One region of the Pectobacterium nicotianae genome, then DNA from elsewhere that is predicted to be linked to it. Evidence: predicted binding sites of a transcription regulator. Region 1 holds the regulator's gene; each other region holds the start of a gene.
What was found. Region 1 encodes CRP, which controls carbon source genes, mostly activating them, when cyclic AMP is high. Its sites were predicted from a motif close to ATGTGANNNNNNTCACAT; they were not measured.

Region 1 (7,496 bases):
AGGGATGGCAAAAGAAACTAGGTCGTTTGTGCCTGACGCTGCTTAAGATCTGGGGATTAGTCTGGGCTGCTTTTATCGTCTCTGCGCTGATCACTATACTGTTTCTAGGTAAATTATATCCAGACCTCATGGCGGACGAAAACGTTCAAACTCGTGTTTTCATCGTGAATGCTTTCAGCTTAATTCTGCTGTGGTACGCCTTTACACGGTCTCAGGTTGACATGATTTGGCCACTTGTGGCTGGCGTAATTTGGTTCATTGCGCATGATGCCCTATTCGTTCTGGGATGGATTGCGGCAGCGTGGTGGATAATCAAAGTATGCTCCGAGATTTCTCATCCTCGTCTTGGCACAGCTATTCAGTTTCTTTTAGTTTTCATCATCATCATGAGCTACACCGATGTGCATAGGTTTGGTGAACACCCGTTCTATAATACGGCCTTCGCCACGTGTATTGTTCTAGGTGCAATGAGCCATTACCAAGGGAAAACTGCTTTCAAAACAAGGAAAGACCAACCCAAAACTCCCATTCCGGCACCAGCCCCTATGTCGTCTAAACCTTCGCAGCCAGTTGTTACACCGCCTGTTCAGAAAGCAATTACGTTTGAGAGCCGTATCGTACGGTTGCAAAACTTACAGAAGCTCCCCACCGAGCTTCTCGACGAACTGAAAATTATCGTTGAGTACGGACAGCTTATTGTCACGTGTATGAAGGAAGATCCCAAGGATGTGGAGCCGGGTACGGCGTTTCTTAATCGTTATCTTCCTGCCGTAGAGAAAATGGCTGGCGAGTTTGTCAGGCTCTCGACCCAATTGGAAAAACACGGCAAATCAGATGATTTTCTGCTGAAGAATGTTACTGCCCTGAAAGCACTCGGTTCCGCCTTTCAACAGCAACACGCACGGCTGCTGGAGAACGATACGTTGGATTTTGATGTCGAACTTAACCTGGTAAATAATCTATTAAAAACAGATGGTTACAAGTAAATCTCTCCGATAATATTCTGCTAACCGTGTAGTTCCTAAGTCGCGAGCGAAAAACCGCTCGCGATTTCATCAACGAAGTATTAATGCCAGATCAACAGCACGCAGGCAGCGGTCAGCAGGCCCATTGATACATTAAAGATAATCCACGCTTTCTTACTGCGCAGCAGTCGCCCAATCATCGTGCCAAACCCAAGCCAGATAACACCGGACACCAGATTGACCAGCACAATCCCGATGCTTATCGCGATAACAGACTGGTTATAGCCTTCCCCCGCCAGACTAAAACTGGCCACCGCGCCCAGCGCCATGAGCCACGCTTTCGGGTTCAGGAATTGCAGCAACCACCCTTGATAAAGCCGGATCGGCTGGGGCGGTGCAATGGACGTTTCCAGACGTTCGTAAGCCGCCGTGGCAATTTTCCACGCCAGCCAGAGCAGATAGGCACTGCCGAGGACTTTCAGAATAAAGTGCAGCGAAGGGTAAATCAGAATCAAACCACCGACACCGAATGCCACCAGCAGCAAAATGCTCTGCATGCCCAGCATGATGCCGACCATCAACCACAGTGAGCGCATAAAGCCAAAATTCGCGCCCGAGGTGGTCAACAGCATATTATTCGGCCCCGGCGTGATGGCCGCTACCCACAAAAACCCCAACATCGAAAGAAATAAACTCAGTTCCATTATTTGTGGGCGCTCCTGACCCAAATGTCGTACCAACTGGCAGCATTGAAGCTAACAGTGTGATATTGATCGTACAAGAGCCGACAACAAGATTTCTATATCCTTTATGTATGACCATTTTCGTCCGCTGAGCGGCGCGCATAATCCACATCTGCAAACGCTATTGCCGCGTCTGATCCGCCGTCATGCGCAATTCTCGCCAGTCTGGCAGCCACTTGAATTGCCGGATGGCGATTTCGTCGATCTGGCCTGGAGCGAAGCCCCCGAACAGGCACGGCACAAACCGCGCGTGGTGCTGTTCCACGGCCTAGAAGGTAGCTTTCATAGCCCCTACGCTCACGGCCTGCTGCATGCCTGTAAGCAGCGCGGCTGGTTGGCCGTCATCATGCATTTTCGTGGATGCAGCGGTAAGCCCAACCGGATGAAGCGCATTTATCATTCCGGCGAAACCAGCGATGCCAGTTATTTCCTGCGCTGGATGCAGGAGACGCTGGGCGATGCCCCTACCGCCGCCATCGGCGTGTCCCTCGGCGGCAACATGCTGGCCTACCTGCTCGCGCAGCAAGGCGAAGCCTGTTCACTGTCCGCGGCCGTTATTGTTTCCGCACCACTGATGCTCGAACCCTGTAGCCGTCGGATGGAACAAGGCTTCTCCCGCGTCTACCAGCACTATCTGCTGCGCCTGTTGAAACAAAACGCCGGCCGCAAGCTGGCGGCTTACCCAGATACGCTGCCAATTCAGTTGCCGCAGCTGAAGCGAATTCGCCAGCTACGCGAGTTTGATGACGTCATTACTTCACGTATCCACGGCTTCCGCGATGCAGCAGACTACTACCGACGCTGTAGCGCTCTGCCGCTGTTGCCTCAGATACGTAAACCGTTGCTCATCATCCATGCGAAGGACGATCCTTTCATGACTTCAGAGGTGATTCCCGATCTGTCGCAGTTACCGTCTAATATTGAGTATCAGCTAACGGAACATGGCGGGCATGTCGGCTTCGTCGGCGGAACGTTGCTGAAACCGGAAATGTGGCTGGAACAGCGCATTCCCAACTGGCTTAGCCCATTTTTGGACCAGGCCAGCGACTCTTTTCCTTCAGGAACCGTTTTTACTCAGGAACCCTTTGAATCAGGAAACATAGCGTGATTATTCCCTGGCAACAGCTCGATCCAGAAACGCTGGATAACATCATCGAATCTTTCGTTCTGCGGGAAGGCACCGATTATGGCGAACAGGAGCGTTCGCTGGCGCAGAAAGTGGAAGATATCCGCGGCCAACTCCAGTCTGGCGAGGTGGTGTTGGTGTGGTCTGAGTTGCATGAAACCCTCAATATCATGCCGCGTAACCAGCTCAATTCCGGAGGTCATGCCCCCTATTGAGCATGCCGAAAGTCGTGAAAGAACGCGCCAAACATGCTAACAATGATGACAATTACGTCTTTTTTGAGGATGCGCGCAGGCCTTCGGTCTACGCGGGCATCGCGATCACGGAGTCACGCACCTTATGTCACATCAGCATCCGATTATTGCGGTTACCGGCTCCAGCGGAGCGGGAACCACGACAACCAGTCTGGCCTTCCGTAAGATTTTCCAGCAGTTTGATCTGCGTGCCGCCCAGTTAGAAGGCGATAGCTTTCACCGCTATACCCGCCCGGAAATGGATATGGCGATTCGTAAAGCGCGTGATTCAGGGCGCCACATCAGCTATTTCGGCCCGGAAGCGAATGATTTCAGCCTGCTGGAACAGTCGTTTATCGAATATGGCCTGCACGGGCGCGGCCAGACGCGTAAATACCTTCATACCTACGATGAAGCAATTCCCTATAATCAGGTTCCCGGAACGTTCACGCCGTGGGAGCCAATGCCGGAACCCACCGACATCCTGTTCTATGAAGGGCTCCACGGCGGCGTAGTCACAGAGCAAAATGATGTGGCACAGCATGTGGATTTACTCGTCGGCGTGGTGCCGATCGTCAACCTGGAATGGATTCAAAAGCTGATTCGTGACGTTAATGAGCGCGGCCACTCGCGTGAAGCGGTGATGGATTCCGTCGTCCGCTCAATGGAAGATTACATCACCTATATCACGCCACAGTTCTCTCGCACACACATCAACTTCCAGCGTGTGCCTACCGTAGACACCTCCAATCCGTTCGCCGCCAAATCGATTCCATCACTGGACGAAAGCTTCGTCGTGATTCATTTTCAGGGATTGGACAATATTGATTATCCCTATCTGCTCGCCATGTTGCAGGGTTCCTTTATCTCCCACATCAACACGCTGGTCGTTCCCGGCGGGAAGATGGGATTGGCGATGGAATTAATCATGGCGCCGCTGGTACAGCGGTTAATTGAAGGGAAAACCATCGAATAAGCATCGAGATACACGGGGCGACCACAGGGGTGAGGCCTCCCTACGAGAACCTCCCCCTGTGTTTCCCCTAATAACAGGCTTAAGTGACCAGAATGAGTGCCCAGAGAAAGGGATTATTCCAGTACTCTAATTTCGTGGCTGTGCGTTACCTCAACGGCTTTACCCAGCATCAGTGCCACAGAGCAGTATTTTTCCGCCGACAGTGCGACGGCTCGTTCAACAACTTTGTCGGTCAATCCTTTTCCCGTCACGATAAAATGCAGATTGATGTGGGTAAATAAACGCGGCGCGTCAGACCGACGCTCTGACGTTAATTTCACTTCACAATCCGCTACATCGTTGCGGCCTTTTTGCAGAATCGATACCACATCAATCGCACTGCATCCCCCCACAGACATCAGCACCATTTCCATCGGACTGGGCGCTTTATCACCGGAATTGCCGTCCATCAATATCTGATGTCCTGATGCGGATTCGCCCAAAAACGTTAAGCCTTCAACCCATTTTACCCGTGCCTGCATGATGCCTCTCCACTAAAAATTTTTTGAAAATTTATACCGTTACTGTACAAAAACCAGCGTTAATCAGCGCTTTGTCATGCTGAAGCGAGACAACACAAGACACGTCCTTAAAGCTGTGTTAAAACGAAAATAGAATAGACCTTTTCTGGACAAACCCAGAAACGAAGAAGATGATGACCTGGCCAGACATACCCCAGCCACGTTTACGGTGCGGCAAGGCAGCAACCGGAAAATAAAGGGTACAGTGGTTTCAGTATATTCCCTGACGTCATTCTGCCTAGACTGAATTTTATTTTTTTAGCAGTTAAACACGCCGTACAGGGAACTCTGACCCCTGTAATTTGCGCAGTGAATTACAACAGAGGATGATAGCGAATGGTTCTCGGCAAACCGCAAACAGATCCAACTCTCGAATGGTTCCTTTCCCATTGTCATATTCACAAGTATCCATCGAAGAGCACGCTGATTCACCAAGGTGAAAAAGCAGAAACGCTTTACTACATCGTGAAAGGCTCTGTCGCAGTGCTAATCAAAGATGAAGAAGGCAAGGAAATGATTCTTTCCTACCTCAATCAGGGCGATTTTATCGGCGAGCTCGGCCTGTTTGAAGAAGGTCAGGAGCGCAGCGCCTGGGTGCGGGCAAAAACTGCCTGTGAAGTGGCTGAAATTTCCTATAAAAAATTCCGCCAGCTCATCCAGGTTAACCCGGATATCCTCATGCGTCTGTCTGCGCAAATGGCCAGCAGACTTCAGGTTACCTCTGAGAAAGTCGGCAACCTCGCCTTCCTTGATGTGACCGGCCGTATTGCCCAAACCCTACTCAACCTGGCCAAACAACCTGATGCCATGACGCATCCAGATGGCATGCAAATAAAAATTACCCGTCAGGAAATTGGGCAAATCGTTGGCTGCTCGCGTGAAACCGTGGGCCGCATTCTGAAAATGTTAGAAGACCAGAACCTGATCTCTGCACACGGTAAAACGATTGTCGTTTACGGCACTCGCTAAGCCCCTGTCGCTGTACCCTACCAATAAAAAAGCGTGAAGCCTCGGCCTCACGCTTTTTTTATGGCGAGCTTCCTGCTCACCACCCTACGGGTCGTTGCTAACGCAACGCTGAAAAACGTTCCCTGCGTTTTTTTATGGCGTGCCATCCCTGGCCGCCACCCTAACGGGCCGTCGCAAGCGACGTTGAAAAACGTTCCCTACGTTTTTTTATGGCGTAACGTAATCAGTTTGCTGCGTTAACGACCTGCGCGACGGCTTTAGCGAATTTCGCCATCCCCTGCGCAATATCATCTTCATCAATGATCAACGACGGTACAAAGCGGATCACATTCGGCCCAGCCATCAGCACCATAAGCCCCTGAGACGTTGCCGCCGCCAGAAACTCGCCCGCACGACCATGCCATTGCGGTTTCAGTTCTGCACCCAGCAGCAAACCCATACCGCGAACCTGTTCGAATACACCGAACTGCTGATTGATTTTCTCAAGCTCACTGACAAAGCGATCGTGGCGATCCGCCACGCCTGACAGCACTTCTGGCGTATTGATAATATCCAGCGCGGCTTCCGCCACCGCACAGGCCAGCGGGTTGCCGCCATAGGTGGTGCCGTGTACCCCAACCGTCATGGCCGATGCGATCTCTTCCGTCGTCAGCATTGCACTAATTGGGAAACCACCGCCCAGTGCTTTAGCCGTTGTGAGAATATCCGGCGTAATGCCGTAGTGCATGTAGCTGAATAGTTTGCCAGTACGCCCCATTCCGCTCTGCACTTCATCAAACACCAGCAGCGCCTTGTGCTGATCGCACAGATCGCGAACGCCTTGTAAAAATTCAGGCGTAGCAGGCGTAATCCCCCCTTCACCCTGAACCGGTTCCAGCACGACTGCACAGGTATGATCGTCCATCACCGCTTTAACAGCAGCCAGATCGTTGAAGGGTACATGAACAATATCGGCAGGCTTAGGCCCGAAGCCATCGGCATATTTAGGCTGTCCGCCGACCGAAACGGTGAACAGCGTCCGACCATGGAATGCATTGTAGAAGGAGATGATCTTGGTTTTATACGGACTATGGCGTTTAACCGCATAGTGACGCGCCAGCTTAAAGGCAGCTTCGTTGGCCTCGGCACCGGAGTTAACAAAGAACACACGGTCGGCAAAAGTCGCATCAATCAATTTGCTGGCGAGGCGCAACGCAGGCTCATTAGTGAAAATATTGCTGGTATGCCACAGCTTTTCACCCTGCTGCTGCAACGCATTCACCAATGCAGGATGACAGTGACCCAGCGCCGTAACCGCAATACCGCCGGAGAAATCGATATACTCGCGACCGTCCTGATCCCAGACGCGGCTCCCTTTACCTTTCACGGGTACAAACTTCGCGGGTGCATAAACTGGCAAAATCACTTTATCGTGAGTATCCCGTGTCACTGCTTTCTGCTCTGCTGCCATTTGCTGCCTCACTCTGCTGTCCATCATATCGGAATGAAAATATAGTCACTAAATATGCATAAAAAATCAATTTCAGGCAATATTAAATCGGCTACTGAGGAGAATAACTTTCTATATCGCTAAATTTTAAGGAAATTATCCAAAAGCTGATGCCCTTGCTGGCTAAGAATGCTCTCTGGGTGAAACTGCACCCCTTCCAGCGGCAATGCGCGATGGCGAATCCCCATAATCTCATCACGCTTTCCTTCATGTTCGCTCCAGGCCGTGACTTCAAAGCAATCGGGTAGCGAGGCGGAATCAATAATGAGTGAATGATAACGGGTGACCGTCAACGGCTGTGCCAACCCCGTGAAAACCCCCGTATCGCTATGCGCAATCGCTGAGGCTTTCCCGTGCATGACCTGCCGTGCCCGCACCACACGCGCGCCGAACGCCTGTCCCATCGCCTGATGGCCAAGACACACGCCCAAAATA
Region 2 (7,496 bases), 2.1 Mb from region 1:
CTGGCTGGCGTCCGGCCCGCGCTGTGGTATCGGCGAACTGAGCATTCCTGAAAACGAGCCGGGTAGCTCCATCATGCCAGGCAAGGTCAACCCGACCCAGTGTGAAGCGCTGACGATGCTGTGCTGCCAGGTGATGGGCAACGATGTCGCCGTGAATATCGGCGGGGCGTCCGGTAACTTTGAGCTGAACGTCTATCGTCCTATGGTGATTCATAACTTCCTGCAATCAATTCGCCTGCTGGCTGATGGTATGAAGAGCTTCGATGAGCACTGTGCGGTGGGGATCGAGCCGAATCGCGATCGCATCAATCAGTTGCTGAATGAATCGCTGATGCTGGTGACGGCGCTCAACACACATATTGGCTATGACAAAGCGGCAGAAATTGCCAAAAAAGCGCACAAAGAAGGGCTGACGCTGAAGGCGGCCGCGCTCAAACTGAACTACCTAACCGAAGCACAGTTTGATGAGTGGGTTCGACCGGAAGATATGGTCGGTAGCCTGAAAAAGTAATGGCACGATAGTCAGCGTTTTATCCTATAGCCTGCCGGTGTTTACCCGCAGGCTTTTTCTTTTTTATTCCGGCGCATCGGTATACAGGTGCAAACGCGGAATGAGCAGGCGAAGTTCGGCCGCTTTCGGTTTGTGTTTATGCTTGATGTTATTGGCGTCATAAGGATTGAGTTCACCGATAATGGGGATCTCGCCGCCGGATTCTTGCTGACAAAGCACAAGCAGGGGAGACGGGCAGGGATGCTGAACCTGTTTTTGCTGTTCGGGATACCACACGCGGGCGATAGGCTGGACTTTGACCGGGCGTTTAATTTTCAAAATGGCGTCTTCCGGCAGCGACAAGACCGCGTCAATTTCCTGCTCGATATGTTCAATCCACTGCGCTTTGGTATACGGCGTCGTATGCTTTGCCGCATTCAGACTCTTGGTGAGTTTCTCCAGCAGCTCCACACGCGTCATATTTTTGATGACATGCTTATTCGCCCAGCCAAAACGAACTGATGCCGGATTCGTTATGAGCGTCAGCGAACGGTAAGCGCTAAGCGTGATCAATCCTTTCAAATGCGTGTGGACGAACTCAAAGCGCTGTTCCGGCTCTAGCCCCGATTCGACGGTAATAATCTGCTCCAGTTCTTTTTTCAGTGCGTTAATTTCCGCAATGAGCAACTGTGCCTGCTGATACTGCGCGGCGTTGACGGAAAAGCAGAGTGCGCCCGGCAAGCGTATAGCGCTTTTACTGCTGAGCGTTTCCGGGTAGTGGTGAATGAACAGACGCTGAAAGTGCGCTAGCCCTTTATCGCGCGCTTCCTGCCCGACGTACTGCGTGACGGTGATATGTTCGATAGGGTCGTGCTCCGTTCCTTTTTCCACATGCGGAAGGGAATAGACGCGCCCGGCCAGCAGCCGATACTCGGCAAACTGTTGCTGCATCAGCGCAAGTTTCTGTTCTAACGTCTGGAAGCAGTGGTTCATGCGATCGATTAGCGTATAGCGGTTCATAGCAAAAGCCTTTTTAGTTACAACATACTTATCTTTATACTGATAAATGGACACTTCAGCAATCGTGGTCGGTATTATTTCAAGCAGGTTCGACGGGGGTCATAGAGAGATAACGTGGAAACAGCGCGGAGTTTACCTGATTCAGGCAAACTCCGGTAAGAAAGGCGTTTAAAGGCGATGCTTGAGTATCAGGCTAACGACCAGCGCGAGAAGTAACAGAGTGCTCAGGAACGCGGTGATCCCCATCCAGCCGAATGAATGCCAGAAGAATCCCCCCAGCGTACCGGCCAGACTGGAGCCCAGATAGTAAGAAAAGAGATACATTGATGACGCCTGACCTTTCGCACGCCGCGCCCGTTGGCCAATCCAACTGCTGGCTACCGAATGGGCGGCGAAGAAACCGGCGGTAAAAAGCATCATCCCGCTAAAGATCGCGAAGAGCGAGCTCAGTGCCGTCATCCCCAGTCCCGTTAGCATCAGGAGGATCGCAATGCTTAGCACTGGGCCGCGTCCGTAGCGAGCCGTTAATGCTCCGGCTTTTGGCGAGCTGTAACTTCCGGTGAGATAAACCACGGAGAGTAAGCCAACCACCGCCTGACTGAGTAAATAAGGCGGAGCCAGCAACCGATACCCAATGTAGTTGAACAGGGTAACGAACGCGCCCATCAGCAAAAATCCCTCAAGGAACAGCAGCGGCAAGCCCGCATCGCGCCAGTGTAATTTGCTATTCAGCAGCAGCGTTTTTGGACGCAGCGAACCGGGTCGGAAATGTCGTGAGTCGGGCAGAATACGCCAGAATGTTATCGCGGCAATGAGCGCCAGTACGCCGATCGTACCGATGGCGACTCGCCATGGGAAATAGTCCGTTAAGACCCCGCTGACCAGACGTCCGCTCATGCCGCCAATGGAGTTACCGCTGATATATAACCCCATCGAGAACGCCAGCACGCTGGGGTGAATTTCTTCACTCAGGTAGCTCATGGCGACGGCAGCGACACCGCTTAACGACAGACCCATCATGGCCCGCATGACCAATACGCCATTCCAACTGGTCATAAATGCGCAAATCACAGTACAGAGCGCGGCCAGCATCAAGGACACGACCATCACATTCTTACGACCGATGGTGTCGGAGAGTGGTCCGGTAAACAGCAGCCCAAACGCCAGCATCACCGTTGAAACGGAAAGCGACAGACTGCTGGTCGCCGGAGAAATACCGAAATCCTGAGAGAGCACCGGCAGCAGCGGCTGAACACAATACAGCAGGGCAAACGTTGCTAACCCGGCAGAAAACAGCGCCAGTGTGACGCGCATAAATTGTGGCGTACCACGCGTGATATAAGGCGTTTTACCAGAATGTTTCGGGGCAATATCATCCGCATCGTCGGCCGTAGAAAGAGGCCACTCGTTCGATGCAGAAGATGGCAGGTTACTCACAATAATTCCTTACCGGAAAGGGTAAATCAGGCGTAAAACAACAATGGGAGGATCATAGAAGAGTGATATTATTTTGTATAATATATTAATAATCATGATTGATATGTTTAAAGTATGAATATCGAACTACGTCACCTTCGCTATTTTATCGCGGTCGCGGAAGAGCTGCATTTTGGCCGAGCCGCAGAACGATTACGCATTTCACAGCCGCCACTAAGCCAACAGATTCAGATTCTGGAGGAGCAGGTGGGGGCAAAATTGTTGGCGCGCAACAACCGGAATGTCCAGCTCACGCCAGCAGGCGAGATGTTCCTGAAAGAGGCCTGGTCGATTATCAGTCAGGTTGATCAGGCGGCGGAACGGGCGTCCCGCATTCAACGCGGTGAAATTGGGGAATTAACGATTGGCTTTACCTCGTCCGCACCGTTTATCAAAAAGATCTCCAGCAGCCTGCTGCGTTTTCGCCAAACATACCCGGAAGTGCATATTCAGATGATGGAGCTTAACACCAAGCAGCAAATTGAACCGCTGCTGAACGGTAAGCTTGATATCGGCATTATGCGCAATAATCCGTTGCCAGACGCGCTGGATCATCAGTTGCTGCTGCGTGAACCGCTGATCGCTGTCGTGCAGGAGTCCCATCCGCTAGCGCAACAGGACGCAGGGCGAGCAATCAACATCACACAGCTGGCAAATGAGCCGTTCGTTTTCTTTTCGCGCGCGGTTGGAACGGCGCTGTATGACGATACGCTGACGCTGCTGAAACGCTATGGCATCAGCCCCTACATTACGCAGGAAGTGGGCGAGGCGATGACCATCGTCGGCCTGGTATCCGCGGGATTGGGCGTGTCCATCTTGCCAGCATCGTTTTTGCGTATTCGGGTCGATGGCGTGAAATATTTGCTGCTGGAAGAAGAAGACGCCACAACGGAAGTCTGGCTGGTGACGGCACGACATCAGCCGCAAAGTGCTGCTGCGAAAGTGCTGATGTCGCTGATGCTGGGCGGATAATCGTTAAAATATGCGCGCTAAATCACATAACGAATCAAATATTTGACGAGTTTAGTGAAAAGCCCCACCATACCCGCAGTTTTTTTATTTTGCAGCGTGAAAAATAGTCATGCCGCAATAATAAAGATAAATTTTTCAACAGCAGTGCCAGATATACCCTAAATAATTCGGGGTGCAGGAAGGCGGCAAGGGAAGGAATCCCGATGAGCTTACTCAGGTAAGTGATTCGGGTGACTGACTGAAGCCAACGCACATGCAGCTTGAAGTATGACGGGTATATAATGAGTAGGAGCCAGGTTTGTGATATCCGACGGTCAACCAGGACACATCGATCAAATCAAACAAATGAATGCCGGTGCGGTGTATCGGTTGATCGATAAGTACGGCCCGATATCACGTATCGAACTGTCCAAACGCGCTCAGCTCGCGCCCGCCAGTATTACCAAAATCGTCCGCGAACTGCTGGAAGCCCATCTGGTACAGGAAACCGAATACCAGGATGTGGGCAGCAGGGGGCGTCCCGCAATCGGCCTGATTCTGGATACCGAAGCCTGGCACTATCTTTCCGCACGTATCAGCCACAATACCCTGTTATTGGCGCTGCGCGATCTCAGCAGCAAGCTGGTTGTGGAAGAGGAAATCCCGCTTCCCGCTACGTCATCGCAGCCGCTGCTTGAACGTATTCTGAATGAGATTGACCAATTTTTTATTCGTCATCAAAAGCGGCTGGAGCGACTAACGGCAATCGCCATTACCGCGCCGGGCATGATTGATGCCAGCAAGGGCATCATTCACCGGATGCCGTTTTATGACGTTGAGGAAATGGCGATTGGCCCCGCGCTGGAACAGCGCACGGGGTTGCCCGTGTATTTGCAGCACGATATCTGCGCCTGGACGATGGCCGAAGCGCTATACGGCGCATCGCGCGATTGCCAAAATGTGATTCAGGTGGTGATCGACCATAACGTCGGCGCGGGCGTAATTACTGGTGGCCGTATCCTGCACGCAGGGAGTCGAAATCTGGTCGAAATCGGGCACACGCAGGTCGATCCTTATGGCAAACGTTGCTATTGCGGCAATCACGGCTGTCTGGAAACCGTCGCCAGCACGGAAAATATGCTGGAACTGGCGCAACAGCGCATGAATACCTCCATGAGTTCACTTCTGCACGGTTCGCCGCTTAGCGTTGAGAACCTGTGTGACGCGGCGCTCAAAGGCGATCAGTTAGCCAAAGATATCATTAACGATGTCGGCCATAACGTAGGGCGAATAGTCGCCATCATGGTGAATCTCTTCAATCCCGATAAAATTCTGGTGGGCTCCCCCCTGAATAAAGCGGCCAGTATTTTACACCCCGCCATTTTAGGCTGTATTCAACAGCAATCATTCCCGCCCTATAGCCACAACATCCAGGTGGAAGCGACCCAGTTCTACAATCAGGGTACGATGCCTGGAGCGGCACTGGTAAAAGACGCGCTCTATAACGGATCGCTGCTGGTTAAATTGCTACAGGGATAACCATAAAGGCGTAGAGCAACAAAACATTGCGCTAACGCAAACCGCCCGAATGAGGCATAGCCTAGACTTTCACGCTTGGAAAGCATTTTGGCTGTGCTTGTTTTTTGGTATTCAGGTGGTCTGGAGTTATCCCATGTTGAAACGTATTTTTGTCACTGGTACTGATACCGCCGTTGGCAAAACGGTGGTATCCAAGGCGCTACTGCAAAAACTGGCGCTGGCAGGCAAATCGGTTGCGGGCTACAAACCGATAGCAAAAGGGTGCGAAGAGACGGAAGCAGGCCTGCGTAATAAAGATGCACTGTTGCTACAGGCGGCCTCGACGCTCGAATTGCCCTATAACATGGTTAACCCTATCGCATTGCGGGAAGATGAAATCAGCGCCAGTGAAGGAACCATTGATTACTGCACGATGACGCAAGGCCTGCGCCACATGGGTGAGACGGCGGATATCGTGGTGGTTGAAGGGACAGGCGGATGGCGAACCGTCATGAACGATCTGCGTCCGTATTCCGAATGGGTGGTGCAGGAACAGCTACCTGTCGTGCTGGTTGTTGGCATCAAACTGGGCTGCATCAGCCATGCGCTGCTGACGGCACAGGCGATCATCAACGATGGTTTGCCGCTGGTTGGCTGGGTCGCTAACCGTATTAACCCCGGACTGGCGAATTACGCAGAAATCATTCACGTTCTGCGGAAAAAAATTCCGGCACCGCAGCTGGGTGAACTGCCTTACTTGCCGCGCGCCGAACAGCGGGATCTCTCGTCTTATATCGATCTTTCTGCCGTCAGTTACTAATTTCTTTCGTCTTCTATTCCCGCTTCTCTGCGGGAATAAATTTTCTCCGCCACGCCACCTGTTATACTCACAGGCAGTTTTTCTTCTTATCCTGAAAATATAATGAAAACAGAGAATAACCAGCAGCAAACACCTGTCCCACATCGCCATTGGATTTTAATTGCCTGTATGTTGGCTATGTTCACGGCCGCGATTGAAGTGACGATTGTCGCCACCGCGCTGCCGACCATCATCGCCGATTTAGGCGGGTTTTCCCTATTGGGCTGGGTCTTTGCGGGTTATTTGCTGACACAGTCGATCAGTATTCCAATTTATGGCCGATTGGCCGACCTGTATGGCCGCAAAAAGATATTCTTCTTCGGCATGATCGTGTTCTTGCTGGGGTCGATTCTATGCGGATTCTCGACGCAGATGGGCTGGCTGATCGTCTTCCGCACTTTGCAAGGGCTGGGGGCGGGCGCGATTACGCCGATTGCCTTCACCATTGTTGCTGATGTGTATAGCTCAACCGAGCGTCCGAAAATACAGGGCTATTTGTCCAGCGTGTGGGGCTTTTCCGCGATTATCGGCCCGCTGCTGGGGGCGTTTATCGTGCAACACTTCAACTGGGCGCTGGTCTTCTGGGTCAACGTGCCGATTGGGCTGTTCTCCATCTTCCTGCTGGCGCGTTATCTGCCAACGATCAATGCCGTACGCCAGCATCAACTGGACTGGATGGGGGCGTTCTATCTGATTGTGTCCGTCGCCAGTTTGCTGATGGCGCTGCTACAGGCTGAGGTGTTTGGCTACTGGGTGATCCCGCTGCTTGCGATCTCTGCTGTCGGCAGCATTCTGTTAGTTCGACAGGAAAAGCGTACGCCGGAGCCGCTGTTTCCGCTGGCGCTGTGGCGCAATCGGGTCATTATCGCCGGTAATCTCGGTGGCTTGGTCGTCGGGGCCGCCATGATGGGTGTGAGCGCCTTTTTGCCAACGTTTATCCAGGGCGTGATGGGGAAAACGCCGCTGGAAGCCGGCAGTATACTGGCGATGATGTCGATTGGATGGCCACTGGCCAGCACGCTGAGCGGGCGCTTAATGCTGTGGACGTCTTACCGGTTTACGGCAATGCTCGGCGGTATTGTGTTGATTATCGGTAGCCTGACGCTGCTAACCGTTCAACCGGACAGCAACCTGATGTGGGCGCGGCTCGCGGCATTTTTGATCGGTTCAGGAATGGGGCTA
Region 3 (7,496 bases), 2.3 Mb from region 1:
TGCCAGCTCATGATGCAGCGCGCCTTGCCCGACGATTTGCAGGCTGGACGTTATACCGCAGCATTATAAAACTGCTCGCTATCAGCGTTAATCAGCTGTTCCGCCAACCGCTGTTGCTGTTGGTTATCTCCGTACTCGGTCCCCGTCTGCTGCGGATTCAGACCTAATTTGAGGAACAGCGCCAGATCTTTGTCTTCTTTGGGGTTTGGCGTGGTAAGCAGTTTGCAGCCGTAGAAAATGGAGTTCGCGCCGGCCATAAAACACATCGCCTGCGTTTGCTCACTCATCTGCTCGCGTCCGGCAGACAGGCGCACATAGGAGGCTGGCATCATGATGCGCGCAACAGCAATAGTCCGAATAAAATCAAACGGATCGACATCATCGTTATCCGCCAGCGGCGTACCTTTCACCTTCACCAGCATGTTGATCGGCACGCTTTCCGGCGGCGTCGGCAGGTTAGCCAGTTGCACCAGCAGCCCGGCGCGGTCGCGCACGGTTTCCCCCAACCCAACGATGCCACCGGAACAGACTTTAATGCCCGCGCCGCGCACTTTATCCAGCGTATCCAGACGTTCCTGATACGTACGAGTGGTGATGATGCTGCCGTAAAATTCCGGCGAGGTATCGAGGTTATGGTTATAGAAATCCAGTCCGGCAGAGGCCAAACGCTCGGCCTGATCGTTGTGCAGCGTCCCCAGCGTCATGCAGGTTTCCATTCCCATCGCTTTCACGCCTTGCACCATCTGTTCCAGATACGGCATGTCACGCTCGTGCGGGTTTTTCCACGCCGCCCCCATACAAAAGCGCGTCGATCCTGCGGCTTTCGCCTGACGGGCCGACTCCAGCACCTGTTCAACCTGCATCAGGCGTTCGGTATCAATCCCGGTACGGTAGCGGGAACTTTGCGGACAATACTTACAGTCCTCAGGACAGGAACCGGTTTTGATCGACAGTAGCGTACTAACCTGCACCTGACGGGGATCAAAATGCTGACGGTGGATCTGCTGCGCTTCAAACATCAGTTCCAGAAAGGGTTTATTAAATAAGTCTTGCGCTTGCTCAAGCGTCCAGTACATGCGGTCAGCCACTTCGGCATCTCCAAACTAAAAACGTTTCGCCAGTGTAAATTAACCCGATATACTGTCAACCAAATAGAATCTATTTTGGTTTACGAAAGATCATCATGAGCCCGGAAGACATTGCTTTTGACCAGCGCCATATTTGGCATCCCTACACCTCAATGACCGAACCGCTGCCCTGCTATCCGGTCGTATCAGCCAGCGGCGTCGAGCTTCAGTTGGATGACGGGCGTCGCCTGATTGACGGTATGTCATCGTGGTGGGCAGCGATTCACGGTTACAACCATCCGACGATCAATCAGGCAGTGGAGGCTCAGCTCAGCCAGATGTCGCACGTGATGTTTGGCGGGATCACCCATCCGGCGGCGGTGGCGTTGTGCCGCCAACTGGTGGGCATCACGCCGGATGCGCTGGAATGCGTGTTTCTGGCGGATTCCGGCTCGGTAGCCGTCGAAGTGGCAATGAAAATGGCGCTGCAATATTGGCAAGCACGCGGTGAAACCCGTCAGCGCTTTCTCACCCTGCGTCATGGCTATCACGGCGACACCTTCGGTGCGATGTCCGTGTGCGATCCGCAAAATTCGATGCACAGCTTGTATCAGGGCTATCTGCCGACCCACCTGTTTATCGATGCGCCTCCATGCGCCGCGATCAACGAAGGCGGTTTTACCGACGACTGGCAGGAAGCGGATATCGCGCCGCTCCAGTCGATGCTGTCAGCGCACGCCCATGAGATCGCAGCCGTGATTCTGGAACCCATCGTGCAGGGTGCGGGCGGCATGCGCTTTTATCATCCGGCCTATCTGCGTCGGGTTCGGGAACTGTGCGATCAATGGGGGATCTTGCTGATTGCCGATGAGATCGCGACCGGATTTGGCCGCACCGGCAAACTGTTTGCCTGCGAACATGCGGAGATTTCACCCGATATTATGTGTCTGGGGAAAGCGCTTACCGGCGGTTATATGACGCTCTCCGCCACGCTGACCACTCGGACAGTTGCGGAAACCATCAGCAACGGCGCGGCGGGCTGTTTTATGCACGGCCCCACATTTATGGGCAATCCGCTCGCCTGCGCGGCAGCAAACGCCAGCTTATCGCTGCTGGCGCAGAACCGCTGGCAGGAGCAGGTCAAACAGATTGAACAGCAGCTGCGAGAAGCGCTGCAGCCCTGCGCGGATTCGCCGCTGGTGGCGAACGTTCGCGTACTGGGCGCTATCGGCGTGGTGGAAACGCAGCGTCTGGTTAATATGGCGCGACTACAGCGTTTCTTCGTCGAGCGCGGCGTCTGGATTCGTCCCTTTGGCCGACTTATTTATCTGATGCCGCCGTTTATCATTCAGCCTGATGAACTGCGTAAGCTGACCGATGCGGTCTGTGCCGCGATTCGTGATGAACGGCTATTTAAATAATCGGCAGCTCAAGGCGCACACTCCCGTGCGCCTTAACATCACTTTCCCTATTTTATGTCGTATCATCACTATTCATTACCGCTCTTATAATTATTTCATGAATAAGATTTTCATTTTATTCATGAGTAACACGTTAAATTATGCTGGTATCGAATGAAATAACAATAAACTGTTAAGCACACCACAGTTTATATTTAATCAGCCATAGACACTGACTAAATACGTGCTAAATTTCAGAGTGAAACATCCCGAGCATATATTAAAAGGAGATTTATTATGCTTATTATGAATACTCATTCGCCGCGTACTTTCCGCACCTTTCTCCCCGCAATTCTGTCTGTTTTATTACTCTCGCCCTTAACGGTTTCTGCCGCCAGTTCCTCAAAGGACGCAGATAAACTCTATTTTGAAAATAATAAATATTATGTATTCAATAACGTCTGGGGAAAAGATGAAGTAAAAGGGTGGCAGCAAACCGTTTTCTATAATAGCCCAACCAGCATGGGGTGGAACTGGCACTGGCCAAGCAGCAGCTCAAGCGTCAAAGCCTATCCGTCACTGGTAAGCGGCTGGCACTGGACTGCGGGCTATACGGCAAATAGCGGATTACCAATAAGATTATCCAGCAATAAGAGCATCACCAGCAACGTCACCTATTCCATCAAAGCCACAGGGACTTATAACGCGGCTTATGATATTTGGTTCCACACGACCGATAAAGCCAGTTGGGACACGGCTCCTACCGACGAATTGATGATCTGGCTAAATAATACCAATGCCGGCCCTGCGGGTGATTATATTGAAACGGTTTTCCTAGGCGGCAGCAGTTGGAACGTATTCAAAGGTTGGATCAATGCGGGTAATGGTAAAGGCTGGAATGTCTTTTCTTTTGTCCGCACATCCAATACTAATAACGCCTCGCTCAATATTCGCCATTTCACCAACTATCTGGTGGGAACCAAGAACTGGATGAGCAATACAAAATATATCAGTAGCGTTGAGTTTGGCACCGAGATCTTTAGCGGTGACGGACAGATCGACATCACTAAGTGGAGCGTAGACATCAAATAACAGCGCTGTCGCCGCCTTCATTTCTTCCGGTTCAGCCCCGTACCAATGCGATCGTCGGGGCTGAACCGAATTTATCCCACCCAACACGCCTTTTCATGCTCAGTCTGGACGGCCTTGTTCACCCTTTAAGCAGGCGAGTCTTCCCTTCCCCAACAAGATTCGTGAGCTGTGGCACGTCAATTCCATTAGCGTTATGATAATCCCCTCAGCTAATCAGGAATTTCCCATGCGTAATACGTTCATCGTGTGCTGGCAGTATTTACGCGCTTTCGCATTGATTTATCTCTGCCTGCTGGCAGGCAATGCGGTATCCGCGTTACTTCCGTTCACTATCCCCGGCAGTATCATCGGCATGCTGGTTTTGTTCACCCTTCTCGCCTCGCAAATTCTGCCCGCGCAGTGGGTAAAACCAGGTTGCCACCTGCTTATTCGTCACATGGCGCTGCTGTTCGTCCCAATCGGCGTCGGCGTGATGAATTATTACGATCTGGTCAGCCAACAGTTTGGCCCTATCGTCGTTTCCTGCCTGATCAGTACCTTTATTGTGATGTTGGTTGTGGGTTTCAGTACCCAGATAATGCAGCGTGAACGAGCCGTGGCTGGCGATCGTACGCCGCCGAAGGATAATGAATAATGTTCAGCTATTTGTGGTGGTCGCTGCCCCTCACTCTGATTGTCTTTTTCGCCGCGCGTAAACTGGCCGTGCTGACCCGGATTTCCCTGTTGAACCCGCTGCTGGTGTCGATGGCGATTATTATTCCGCTGCTGCTGGTATTGAAGATTCCCTACGAGCACTATTTTCAGGGCAGTAAAGTCCTTAACGATTTGCTGCAACCGGCGGTGGTCGCGCTGGCGTTCCCGCTTTATGAACAGCTGCACCAAATTCGCGCGCGCTGGAAGTCGATCATCAGCGTGTGCTTTATCGGTAGCCTGACTGCCATTATCTCCGGCACGCTGGTGGCGCTGTGGATGGGGGCATCGCCAGAAATCGCCGCCTCGGTGCTGCCTAAATCCGTCACCACGCCGATTGCGATGGCCGTCGCCAGCTCGATTGGCGGGATTCCGGCTATCAGCGCCGTCTGTGTGATTTTTGTCGGTATTCTCGGCGCAGTCTTAGGCCACAGTGTGTTCAACCGCATCGGTATTAAAACTAAAGCCGCGCGTGGGCTGTCGATGGGTACCGCCTCACACGCACTCGGTACGGCGCGCTGTGCAGAGGTTGACTATCAGGAAGGTGCATTCAGTTCGCTGGCGCTGGTCATCTGCGGGATCATCACGTCGCTGATTGCGCCGCTCATCTTCCCTCTACTCTTGCACGTCGCAGGCTGAATCTAGCGGGAGATGGTGCGTGCCTCGCATCGCCCCGCCATAAAATTGAGATACATCTCGCATTTAGCAGTTAATTTGCATCCCTTTCATTCAACAAAGAGATTTTGATCACAATTTATTGCTACTCTGCTACCTAACATGACGCCATTGACGGGTAAAAAGAGTACGCCGATATGCATCCACGATTTGAAAACGCCTTCCAGCAATTACCTGCCAGTCTGCAAGCCGCGATCGGTCCCTTGATCGATAAACCCGATTTCGCCGCCATGCTCACCGCAGACGACGTGAATGCCGTCTGCGAAGCCAGCCAGCTAGACGCCGACGCGTTGGCCTTTGCGCTATTGCCTCTGGCCGCTGCCTGCGCACAAGCGCCTATCTCGAATTTTCAGGTTGGCGCAATTGCGCAAGGGCTCAGTGGCAATTTCTACTTTGGTGCCAACATGGAGTTCAGCGCGGTTCAGTTGCAGCAAACGGTGCATGCCGAACAAAGCGCTGTCAGCCACGCCTGGATGCGCAATGAGCGTGGATTGCGAGCCGTGACCGTGAACTACACGCCATGCGGCCACTGTCGTCAGTTTATGAATGAATTGCGTAATGCCGCGTCGCTACGCATTCAACTGCCGGGTCGCCAGCCTGCGGTGCTCAGCCACTATCTGCCGGATTCCTTTGGCCCCGTCGATCTGCACATCGATACCTTACTGATGGATGACGTCAACCACGGCGTAACCTTGCAGAATGTGAACGCGCTTGCACGTCGGGCGCTGGATGCCGCCAACCGTAGCCACGCGCCCTATAGCAAAGCCATCAGCGGCATTGCGCTGGAAACCTCAAGTGGCAACATTTATACCGGACGCTACGCAGAAAATGCGGCATTCAACCCGAGCCTGCCGCCTTTGCAAGTTGCATTGAATCTGATGAACCTTGCTGGTGACGAACCGTGCACCATTAAACACGCGGCTGTCGTTGAGCGTCGTCATGCGGTTGTCAGCCACTGGGCCATTTCGCAAATTATGCTGGCTGAATTGGGCTGTACCGACATTGAACATCACTTTATTGAGGAATAACGGCAGAGGTCAGCACAGGATTTCAGCAAAGAGAAGTGTGAGAAACGAGAGGTGAATCGATAAAGCCTGCATTTTGACTAAGATGCAAGCCATCTGTAACTATTTAAATTAACAATTCCTGTACATATTTTCTGGGTAATTTAAGATCCGCAACAGTTTTTATCGACAACACCTGAGTTTTTTCTGTTATCCGAGAGTAAAAAGTCATGGAATTAGAATACGAAAGCAAACGTCCTCTCCATATTCCCTACGCTGGCCCAATCTTGCTTGAATTTCCCCTGCTGAATAAAGGCAGCGCGTTTACCGAAGAAGAACGCGCTAACTTTAACCTGCATGGTCTGCTGCCTGAAGCCGTCGAAACTATCGAAGAACAGGCAGAACGCGCCTGGCGTCAGTATCAGGAATTCAAACACGATATTGAAAAACACGTGTACCTGCGCAACATTCAGGACACCAACGAGACGCTGTTCTACCGCCTGCTGGACGGTCACCTCAGTGAGATGATGCCGATCATCTACACCCCGACCGTTGGCGAAGCCTGTGAACACTTCTCCGATATCTATCGTCGCGCACGCGGCCTGTTTATCTCCTACCCTAACCGCGCGCATATCGACGATATGCTGCAAAACGCCACCAAGCAGAATGTAAAAGTCATCGTTGTAACCGACGGTGAGCGTATTCTGGGTCTGGGCGACCAGGGTATCGGCGGCATGGGGATTCCAATCGGTAAGTTGTCGCTGTACACCGCATGTGGCGGTATCAGCCCAGCCTACACTCTGCCTGTCGTTCTGGATGTCGGCACCAACAACCCGCAGCGCCTGAACGATCCGCTGTACATGGGCTGGCGCCACCCGCGTATCACCGACGACGAATACTATGAATTTGTTGACGAATTCATTCAGGCCGTTAAGCGCCGCTGGCCGAACGTGCTGTTGCAGTTTGAAGACTTCGCACAGAAAAATGCGACACCGCTGCTGAACCGCTATCGTGATGAGATCTGTAGCTTTAACGATGACATTCAGGGCACCGCCGCCGTTGCGATTGGCAGCCTGATTGCCGCCAGCCGTGCAGCAGGCACTCAGCTACGCGATCAGACCGTGACCTTCCTGGGTGCGGGCTCCGCAGGCTGTGGTATCGCTGAGCAAATCGTCGCACAGATGAAGTCTGAAGGGCTGAGCGAAGAAGAAGCACGCGCACGCGTCTTCATGGTTGACCGCTTCGGTCTGCTGACGGACAAGCTGCCGAACCTGCTCGATTTCCAGAGCAAGCTGGTGCAGAAAAGTGAACTGCTGGCTGATTGGGATTGCAACAGCGACGCGATTTCACTGCTGGAAGTGGTACGCAATGCCAAGCCGACCATCCTGATCGGTGTATCCGGCCAGCCGGGTCTGTTCACGGAAGAAATCATCCGTGAAATGCACAAGCACTGCGCGCGTCCTATCGTGATGCCGCTGTCTAACCCGACATCCCGCGTGGAAGCCCGTCCAGAAGATATCATTCGCTGGACAGAAGGCGCAGCGCTGGTCGCAACTGGCAGCCCGTTC
Region 4 (7,496 bases), 2.4 Mb from region 1:
GATTTCTTTGGCGGCATGGTTAATGGCAGCAATGCGGTGCTGCTTATCAATGGCGATCACCCCTTCGTAGATCGATTCGAGCAGAGCCTTCTGCTGTCTGACCAGCATACGAATCTCAAGAGGTTCGAGGCCAAACATCTGTTTCTTCAGATTCCGCGAGAACCACCAGGAAAAGAGAAACAGCGCGACAAACATCGCCAAAATCGCCAGCAGGATATGCGCCAGTTTACTGAACGTCAGATTATCGATATGGGTTTTTAGATAGCCGACGGAGACAATACCAATAACCTGGCCGTCAGCGACGATTGGCGCTTTGCTGCGTAGCGAGACGCCTATGCTGCCGTGGCGCACGGTGATCACGCTTTTTCCCGCTAATACGTCGAAGTTATCGCCGCCGACCATCTGCGTGCCGACGAGCTTGTCGCTTTCCGCGTATTCAGAATGAAACAGATGACGCGCCTGATTATCGCCGATCACGATATAGCTGGCGTCGCTGCGCTGTTTTAATTGCTGTGCGAGGGTGTATATCTGTTTGATATCTCTATTTTTTACCGATTCAACTAGTGTCGGGATGATGGCGATTTCTCTGGCCTGTACCTGCGCGCGCGTACCCAGCTCGGAATACAGCTGCTTATCGATATCGTGATAATAATAAATACCCGTCATCAGAAGTAATGAAGAGAAGAAGACGATCAAATAGATAAATAATTTGATATGAAAGGAAAGTCCCACTCTCATGATGTGCGGTAACCTGCTGATGAACGAAAAATAGCTGATGAATTTATCACGAATGGTAATAAGAATGGGCTGAGAGGAAAAAACTTGTGAGCAATAACACGTTTAAATATGTTGTTACCAATATGATGGTGGTAATAAATAGATAAAATTAAACGCATCTGTTTTCTTTAATAAACAACTTAATTACGTTTTATCAACATAGTCATTTTTAGGAAATAAAAACCATAAACTCCATAGAAACCGTAAAGTTTATTTTGCGTGTAAAATCATCTAACTGCCTGCCTAATAAACGATTTCTGAATATAAACCATAAAAACCATAAACGCCTTTAAAACTCATTTTTTAATTTGAAGGGAATCACATAATAATAGTTAACCGCCCCCTATCATTCGCGGACAAAATAAAACGGGGACAGAGTTATGAGTACGACTGATGATTCATATATTGTGGTAAATAATGAGGCGGCTGGGAAGGCCTCATTAAAGGAAAAATGGTGGCACGTTCTGGATACCTATAAAGTAGGTATTATCCCTGTGCCACTCTTTGTGCTGGCGGGGGTATTAATCGGTATCGATTGCCTGAGTGGCAAGCTGCCGAGCGACATCGTCGTGATGGTGGCGACGCTGGCGTTCTTCGGGTTTGCCTGCGGCGAATTTGGTAAACGTCTGCCGATTATCGGCAAGATGGGGGCGGCGGCAATCTGCGCGACCTTTATCCCCTCGGCGATGGTGCATTATGGCCTGCTGCCGGACGTTGTCGTTGAATCCACGACCAAGTTCTATAAAAGCACCAACATCCTGTATCTCTATATCTGCTGCATTATTGTCGGCAGCATCATGAGTATGAATCGGCAGACGCTGATTCAGGGCTTCCTGCGTATTTTCTTTCCTATGCTGTGCGGTGAAGTTGCCGGCATGCTGGTGGGCATGGGCGTAGGTATTGCGCTCGGCCTGGATCCGTTCCAAATCTTCTTCTTCCTTATTCTGCCGATTATGGCGGGCGGGGTGGGTGAAGGTGCTATCCCATTGTCTATCGGCTATGCCACGATTCTGCATATGGATCAGGGTGTTGCGCTGGGACGCGTCTTGCCTATCGTCATGCTGGGCAGCCTGACTGCCATCATCCTTGCCGGTGTTCTGAATCAGTTGGGTAAACGCTATCCACACCTGACCGGTGAAGGCGAACTGATGCCGAATAAAGACAATAACCTGAGTGGCGGCGCAAGCAGCGCACCGGCTTCTGCCTTTAGTGGCAAAGCAGATGTCACGACGATTGCCTCTGGCGCGCTGCTGGCAATCCTGCTGTACATGGTGGGTATGCTTGGTCACAAAGTCATTGGCCTGCCAGCACCGGTTGGCATGCTGTTCGCGGCGGTGTTGGTGAAGCTGGCTCACGGTGTTTCACCGAAAATGCTGGAAGGTTCTCAGGTCGTTTATAAATTCTTCCAGACCTCTGTGACGTATCCGATTCTGTTTGCCGTTGGCGTGGCGATTACGCCGTGGCAGGAACTGGTGAACGCTTTTACGATTCAAAACCTGCTGGTGATTATTTCTACCGTGGTGACGCTGGTCGCGACCGGTTTCTTTGTGGGTAGAAAAATCGGTATGCACCCGATTGATGTTGCCATTATTTCCTGCTGCCAGAGCGGACAGGGCGGTACCGGTGACGTCGCCATTCTGACGGCAGGTAATCGTATGGTGCTGATGCCATTCGCGCAGATTGCTACGCGTATCGGCGGTGCGATTAACGTGTCGATTTCACTACTGGTGCTCGCCAACTTTTTAGTCTGATGCCATGCAGAAAATAAGAAGGCGCTGGGCTAAAGAAAGATTGTATTAAAAATGAGTTGAGTTAACGAAATAAAAACCGCCAATGCGCGTGGGCTTATTTTGCACAGGAAATATTATGAAACTTGCAAGCTATCGTTATAACGGTAAGGACAGTTACGGCATTTATACGCCAACGGGATTAATCGATCTCGGCGGTAAAATTGGTCACCGCTATCCCGATCTGAAAACACTGCTGGCGCAGAATGCGTTACAGGTGGCACACGAATTCAGTATGTGCACGCCGGATATTCCGGTCGCGGATGTGACGTTCTTACCGGTTATTACCGCACCAGGGAAAATCCTGTGCGTGGGGATGAATTACGCCGCTAAACGTCAGGAATTTAATGAAGAGAATCCCGCGCCAACATTATTTGTGCGCTTTGCGGATTCGCAAACCGGACATGCGACGCCGGTGATCAAACCGCATTACTCCAGCGAGTTTGATTATGAAGGTGAGCTGGCGGTCGTTATCGGTAAAGGTGGACAGAATATTGCTCAGTATGTCGCGCTCTCTCATGTTGCAGGCTACAGCTGCTACATGGATGGCTCTGCGCGTGACTGGCAGCATAGCTGGTTTACCGCAGGCAAGAACTGGCAGAAAACCGGTGCGTTCGGCCCCTATCTGACCACCACGGATGAAATTCCCGATCCGCATGTGCTGGCAATCCGTACGTATCTGAATGGCCGCATGGTGCAGGACGACAATACCAGCAGCATGATCCACAAAGTGGCGGAATTGATTGAATACATCAGCACCTTCACCGAACTGAGTGCTGGCGATGTGATCATTACCGGTTCACCGGGCGGCGTGGGTAAAAAACGCAATCCGCCGCTGTTTATGAACGCGGGTGACTGTATTGAAGTTGAAATCGAAAACATTGGCCATTTGCGTAACACGATCGTGGATGCCGCTGCGCCGGTGAAATCGGTTCCGGCTGCCGCTGAAGCCGTCGCGCACTGAGTGCAAATGTAAGTACCAGGCTGCCGGCGCTAAACCGGCAGCCTGCAATAGATTGCCTAAATAATTCGAGTTGCAGGAAGAACCGTGATGTATGCCAATGATTCCGTCTTTTTTGACACGCTGGATGTGCGCCTTCGGGAGCAGGAGAGGAACGCGGTGCGCCAGTTCCTCGCACACTGCCAGCTCGGCATGGATGACGATATTGACATTGTTGTGGTGGGCAAACGGGGCGGGCGGCTGATTGCCTGCGCAGGGCTGGCCGCCAACACCATAAAGTGCGTTGCGGTCGATCCTGAATTCAGACACCTCAATCTGGGCGTGCAGGTGGTGAATGAAGTCATGCAGCAGGCGGCGCAGCGCGGCCACTTCCACCTGTTTCTCTATACCCGACCGGAAAATGTCGACATCTTTCGCGGATGTGGCTTCTACCCGCTGGTGTGTTATCAGGACAGCGCGGTACTGATGGAAAACACGCCGATTGGCATCCAGCAGTATTGCCAGTCTTTGGCGGCCTTTGCGTACCCTGAACCGCTTGCGACGCGGACAGATAAAAAGATCGGCGCGATTGTGATGAACGCGAACCCTTTCACGCTGGGTCACCGCTATCTGGCCGAGCATGCGGCACAGTCGTGTGACTGGCTGCACGTCTTCGTGGTGCGTGAAGACGTGTCCTTTTTCCCGTTCAGCGAGCGTCTGGAGATGGTGCAGCGCGGCGTGGAACACATCCGCAATGTGACGGTACATGCCGGTTCGAACTACATGATCTCTAAGGCGACCTTTCCCGGCTATTTCCTGAAGGAAGAGAAACTCATCACCCGTGCTCATGCGGCGCTGGATTTACTCATTTTCAGGAAATATATCGCGCCGGCGCTCGGTATTACCCAGCGCTTCGTCGGCACCGAACCCTTTTGCCCGGTGACGTATCAGTACAATCAGGACATGCACTACTGGCTGGAGAAAGACCAGACGGTGTCTTCCCCGGCGCTAAGCGTGGTTGAAATTGAACGTAAACGGCAAACCTCAGGACTGGCTATTTCCGCTTCGGAAGTCAGGAAATTACTCAAGCTTCGGCAGTACAGCCGTATTCAGGACATCGTGCCAGCCTCAACCTTTGCGCATTTACAGCGCTATTACGAGCCCGAATACGCGTAATTAAAATTAATCAGGATAAGTCTATGAAGATTGTTAAGGAGTCCCTTGCTGGCACCTTTGAATCCAGCGATTTGCTGGTCAAAGTGGCACCGGCTGACGGGAAACTCACCGTGGTCATTAACAGCGAAGTCATGAAACAGTTCGGTCACCAAATCAAACAGGTCGTGAATGACACGCTGAAAGAACTGGGCGTACAGGAAGGGACGATCATTGTGGATGACAAAGGCGCGCTGGATTGTGTCATCCGTGCTCGCGTGCAAAGCGCGGTACTGCGCGCCGCAGACGGACAGCAGATTGAATGGGAGAAATTGTAATGAATAAGCTTCGCCGCAGTATGTTGTTCCTCCCGGGCGCGAACGCCGCCATGCTGTCTAATGCGTTTATCTATAAGCCTGACTCCATTATGTTCGATCTGGAAGATGCCGTTTCCCTGCGCGAGAAAGATACCGCACGCCTGCTGGTTTTCCATACGCTCCAACACCCGATGTACCGTGATATTGAAACTGTGGTACGCATCAACCAGCTCAGTACGCCGTTTGGCCTGCTGGATCTGGAAGCCGCCGTGCGCGGCGGTGCGGATGTGATCCGTCTGCCGAAAACCGATTCCACCGACGATGTCGATGAGCTGGAACGCCATCTGGTTCGTATCGAAAAAGCCTGCGGCCGTGAAGTCGGTTCCACTCGCATTATGGCGGCAATTGAGTCTGCGGTGGGCGTGATTAACGCCGTCGCGATTGCACGCTCTTCCGAACGCATGATCGGGATTGCGCTCGCGGCGTTCGACTATGTGATGGATATGCAAACGGAACGCGGTGACGGCACGGAGCTGTTTTATGCCCGCTGCGCCGTGTTGCATGCCGCTCGCGCTGCCGGTATCGACGCCTTCGACGTGGTCTATCCCAACGTCAATGACGATGCAGGCTTCCTGAAAGAGGTCGATCTGATCCGTAAGCTGGGCTTCAACGGTAAATCCCTGATTAACCCGCGCCAGATTGAGCTGTTACACAACGCCTATGCGCCTACGCAGGATGAAGTGGACTATTCCCATCTGGTGATCAAAGCCGCTGAAGAGGGCGAACGTGCCGGTCTGGGCGTTATTTCCCTAAACGGAAAAATGATCGACGGGCCGATTATCGACCACGCCAGAAGAGTGCTGGAACGTGCTCAGGCCTCCGGCGTTCGCAAATAGCCATTGCGTGATTGCACCGCAATTGCCGCTCTCAGGAATCACAGGATTAGACAATGAGTCATTTTATTGAAGCACTGCAAAAGCAGTACCCGGAAAAACGCCATCTGCAACCCTTCGTCAACGCGAATCAACATACGCCGTGGCTGAATGATGTCGCACAAAAACATGAACGCAAACTGTGCGTCGATCTGGAAGAGGCGATTCGTCACAGCGGACTGAAAAACGGGATGACGATCTCTTTCCACCACCATTTCCGCGAAGGCGATAAAGTCATTAATCGGGTGATTGATACGCTGGCACGGATGGGTTTTCGCGATCTGACGTTGGCATCCAGCTCGCTGATGAGCTGTAACGCATCGCTGATCGACCATATTAAAGCGGGTGTAGTCAGCCGGATTTATACCTCGGGGATGCGCGGCAAATTGGCTGACGCCATTTCTCACGGATTAATGAAAGAACCGGTGCAAATTCATTCCCATGGCGGTCGCGTCCATCTGCTGCAAAGCGGTGAACTGAATATCGACGTCGCTTTCCTGGGGGTGCCGTGCAGCGATGAATTTGGCAATGCCAACGGTACCGTCGGGAAATCCAGCTGTGGCTCGCTGGGCTATGCGATGGTTGATGCACAGTTTGCCCGTAAAGTGGTGCTGTTGACCGAAGCGCTAGTGCCGTTTCCGAACATGCCAGCCAGCATTGTGCAGGATCAGGTGGACTACATTGTTCAGGTCGATGAAGTTGGCGATCCGGCCAAAATCAGCGTAGGCGCGGCGCGCGTTACCAGCAACCCGCGTGAGCTGCTGATTGCCCGTTCCGCGGCAGACGTGATTGAACATGCCGGTTATTTCAAAAATGGTTTCTCGATCCAGACCGGTTCCGGCGCGGCCTCGACGGCCTGTACGCGTTTCCTCGAAGATAAAATGCGTCAGCAGAACATCGTGGCGCGCTTCGCCCTCGGCGGCATCACGGGCGGTATCGTTGATCTGCACGAAAAAGGGCTGATCGAAAAGCTGATCGATACACAGTGTTTCGATGCCAATGCAGCCGCATCGCTGGCGAAGAACCCGAATCACGTCGAGATCTCCACTAACGTTTACGCTAATCCCAGCTCTAAAGCGGCCTGCTGCGATCAGCTGGATATGGTGATTCTCAGCGCGCTGGAAATTGACACCGACTTTAATGTCAACGTGATCACCGGCTCCGACGGTGTGATGCGCGGTGCGTCCGGCGGACACTGTGACGTCGCGACGGCAGCGAACCTGACCATCGTTGTTGCGCCGCTGATTCGTAGCCGTATCCCGACCGTAGTGCGCCAGGTGACGACGCGTGTTACGCCGGGAGAAAGCATTGACGTACTGGTGACCGATCACGGCATTGCCGTCAACCCCGCGCGACCTGAAGTTGCTGAACGCCTGAAACAGGCGGGGCTGACGGTGATGACGATTGAGGCGCTGTATCAGCGTGCGATTGCGCTGGTGGGTGAACCACGCGCTATCGAGTTTCACGATCGCATCGTCGGCGTTATTCGCTACCGCGATGGCAGCGTGATTGACGTCGTTCGTCAGGTGAAAGAAGCCGACGAATAAGCGGTAAACGCATGAGGGAATCGACGATGACAAATGCTGTTTCC

Region 2: mlc (sugar metabolism global transcriptional regulator Mlc) is a predicted target of CRP. The motif match lies at 3,969-3,986, and genes of this name have one in related genera.
Region 3: cdd (cytidine deaminase) is a predicted target of CRP. The motif match lies at 4,985-5,002, and genes of this name have one in related genera.
Region 4: MYB54_RS12815 (2-hydroxycarboxylate transporter family protein) is a predicted target of CRP. The motif match lies at 1,084-1,101, and genes of this name have one in related genera.

The regions. Positions count from the first base shown of each region.
Region 1 is NZ_CP096821.1:435,898-443,393, reverse strand. It holds gene MYB54_RS01890 (5-bromo-4-chloroindolyl phosphate hydrolysis family protein) at 1-986, shown strand, start outside; gene MYB54_RS01885 (LysE family translocator) at 1,067-1,669, opposite strand; gene MYB54_RS01880 (hydrolase) at 1,776-2,816, shown strand; gene MYB54_RS01875 (YheU family protein) at 2,813-3,049, shown strand; gene MYB54_RS01870 (phosphoribulokinase) at 3,174-4,043, shown strand; gene MYB54_RS01865 (OsmC family protein) at 4,157-4,564, opposite strand; gene crp (cAMP-activated global transcriptional regulator CRP) at 4,940-5,572, shown strand; gene argD (bifunctional acetylornithine/succinyldiaminopimelate transaminase) at 5,796-7,022, opposite strand; gene MYB54_RS01850 (aminodeoxychorismate synthase component II) at 7,142-7,496, opposite strand, start outside.
Region 2 is NZ_CP096821.1:2,513,154-2,520,649, reverse strand. It holds gene fumC (class II fumarate hydratase) at 1-511, shown strand, start outside; gene tus (DNA replication terminus site-binding protein) at 575-1,510, opposite strand; gene MYB54_RS11335 (MFS transporter) at 1,679-2,947, opposite strand; gene MYB54_RS11330 (LysR family transcriptional regulator) at 3,062-3,958, shown strand; gene mlc (sugar metabolism global transcriptional regulator Mlc) at 4,259-5,476, shown strand; gene bioD (dethiobiotin synthase) at 5,610-6,275, shown strand; gene MYB54_RS11315 (MDR family MFS transporter) at 6,378-7,496, shown strand, end outside.
Region 3 is NZ_CP096821.1:3,105,994-3,113,489, forward strand. It holds gene bioF (8-amino-7-oxononanoate synthase) at 1-11, opposite strand, end outside; gene bioB (biotin synthase BioB) at 51-1,088, opposite strand; gene bioA (adenosylmethionine--8-amino-7-oxononanoate transaminase) at 1,184-2,488, shown strand; gene MYB54_RS13945 (GH12 family glycosyl hydrolase domain-containing protein) at 2,765-3,559, shown strand; gene MYB54_RS13950 (CidA/LrgA family protein) at 3,786-4,193, shown strand; gene MYB54_RS13955 (CidB/LrgB family autolysis modulator) at 4,193-4,888, shown strand; gene cdd (cytidine deaminase) at 5,062-5,952, shown strand; gene MYB54_RS13965 (NAD-dependent malic enzyme) at 6,159-7,496, shown strand, end outside.
Region 4 is NZ_CP096821.1:2,853,442-2,860,937, reverse strand. It holds gene MYB54_RS12820 (ATP-binding protein) at 1-738, opposite strand, end outside; gene MYB54_RS12815 (2-hydroxycarboxylate transporter family protein) at 1,158-2,528, shown strand; gene MYB54_RS12810 (fumarylacetoacetate hydrolase family protein) at 2,644-3,528, shown strand; gene citC ([citrate (pro-3S)-lyase] ligase) at 3,616-4,680, shown strand; gene citD (citrate lyase acyl carrier protein) at 4,704-4,994, shown strand; gene citE (citrate (pro-3S)-lyase subunit beta) at 4,994-5,869, shown strand; gene citF (citrate lyase subunit alpha) at 5,923-7,452, shown strand; gene citX (citrate lyase holo-[acyl-carrier protein] synthase) at 7,479-7,496, shown strand, end outside.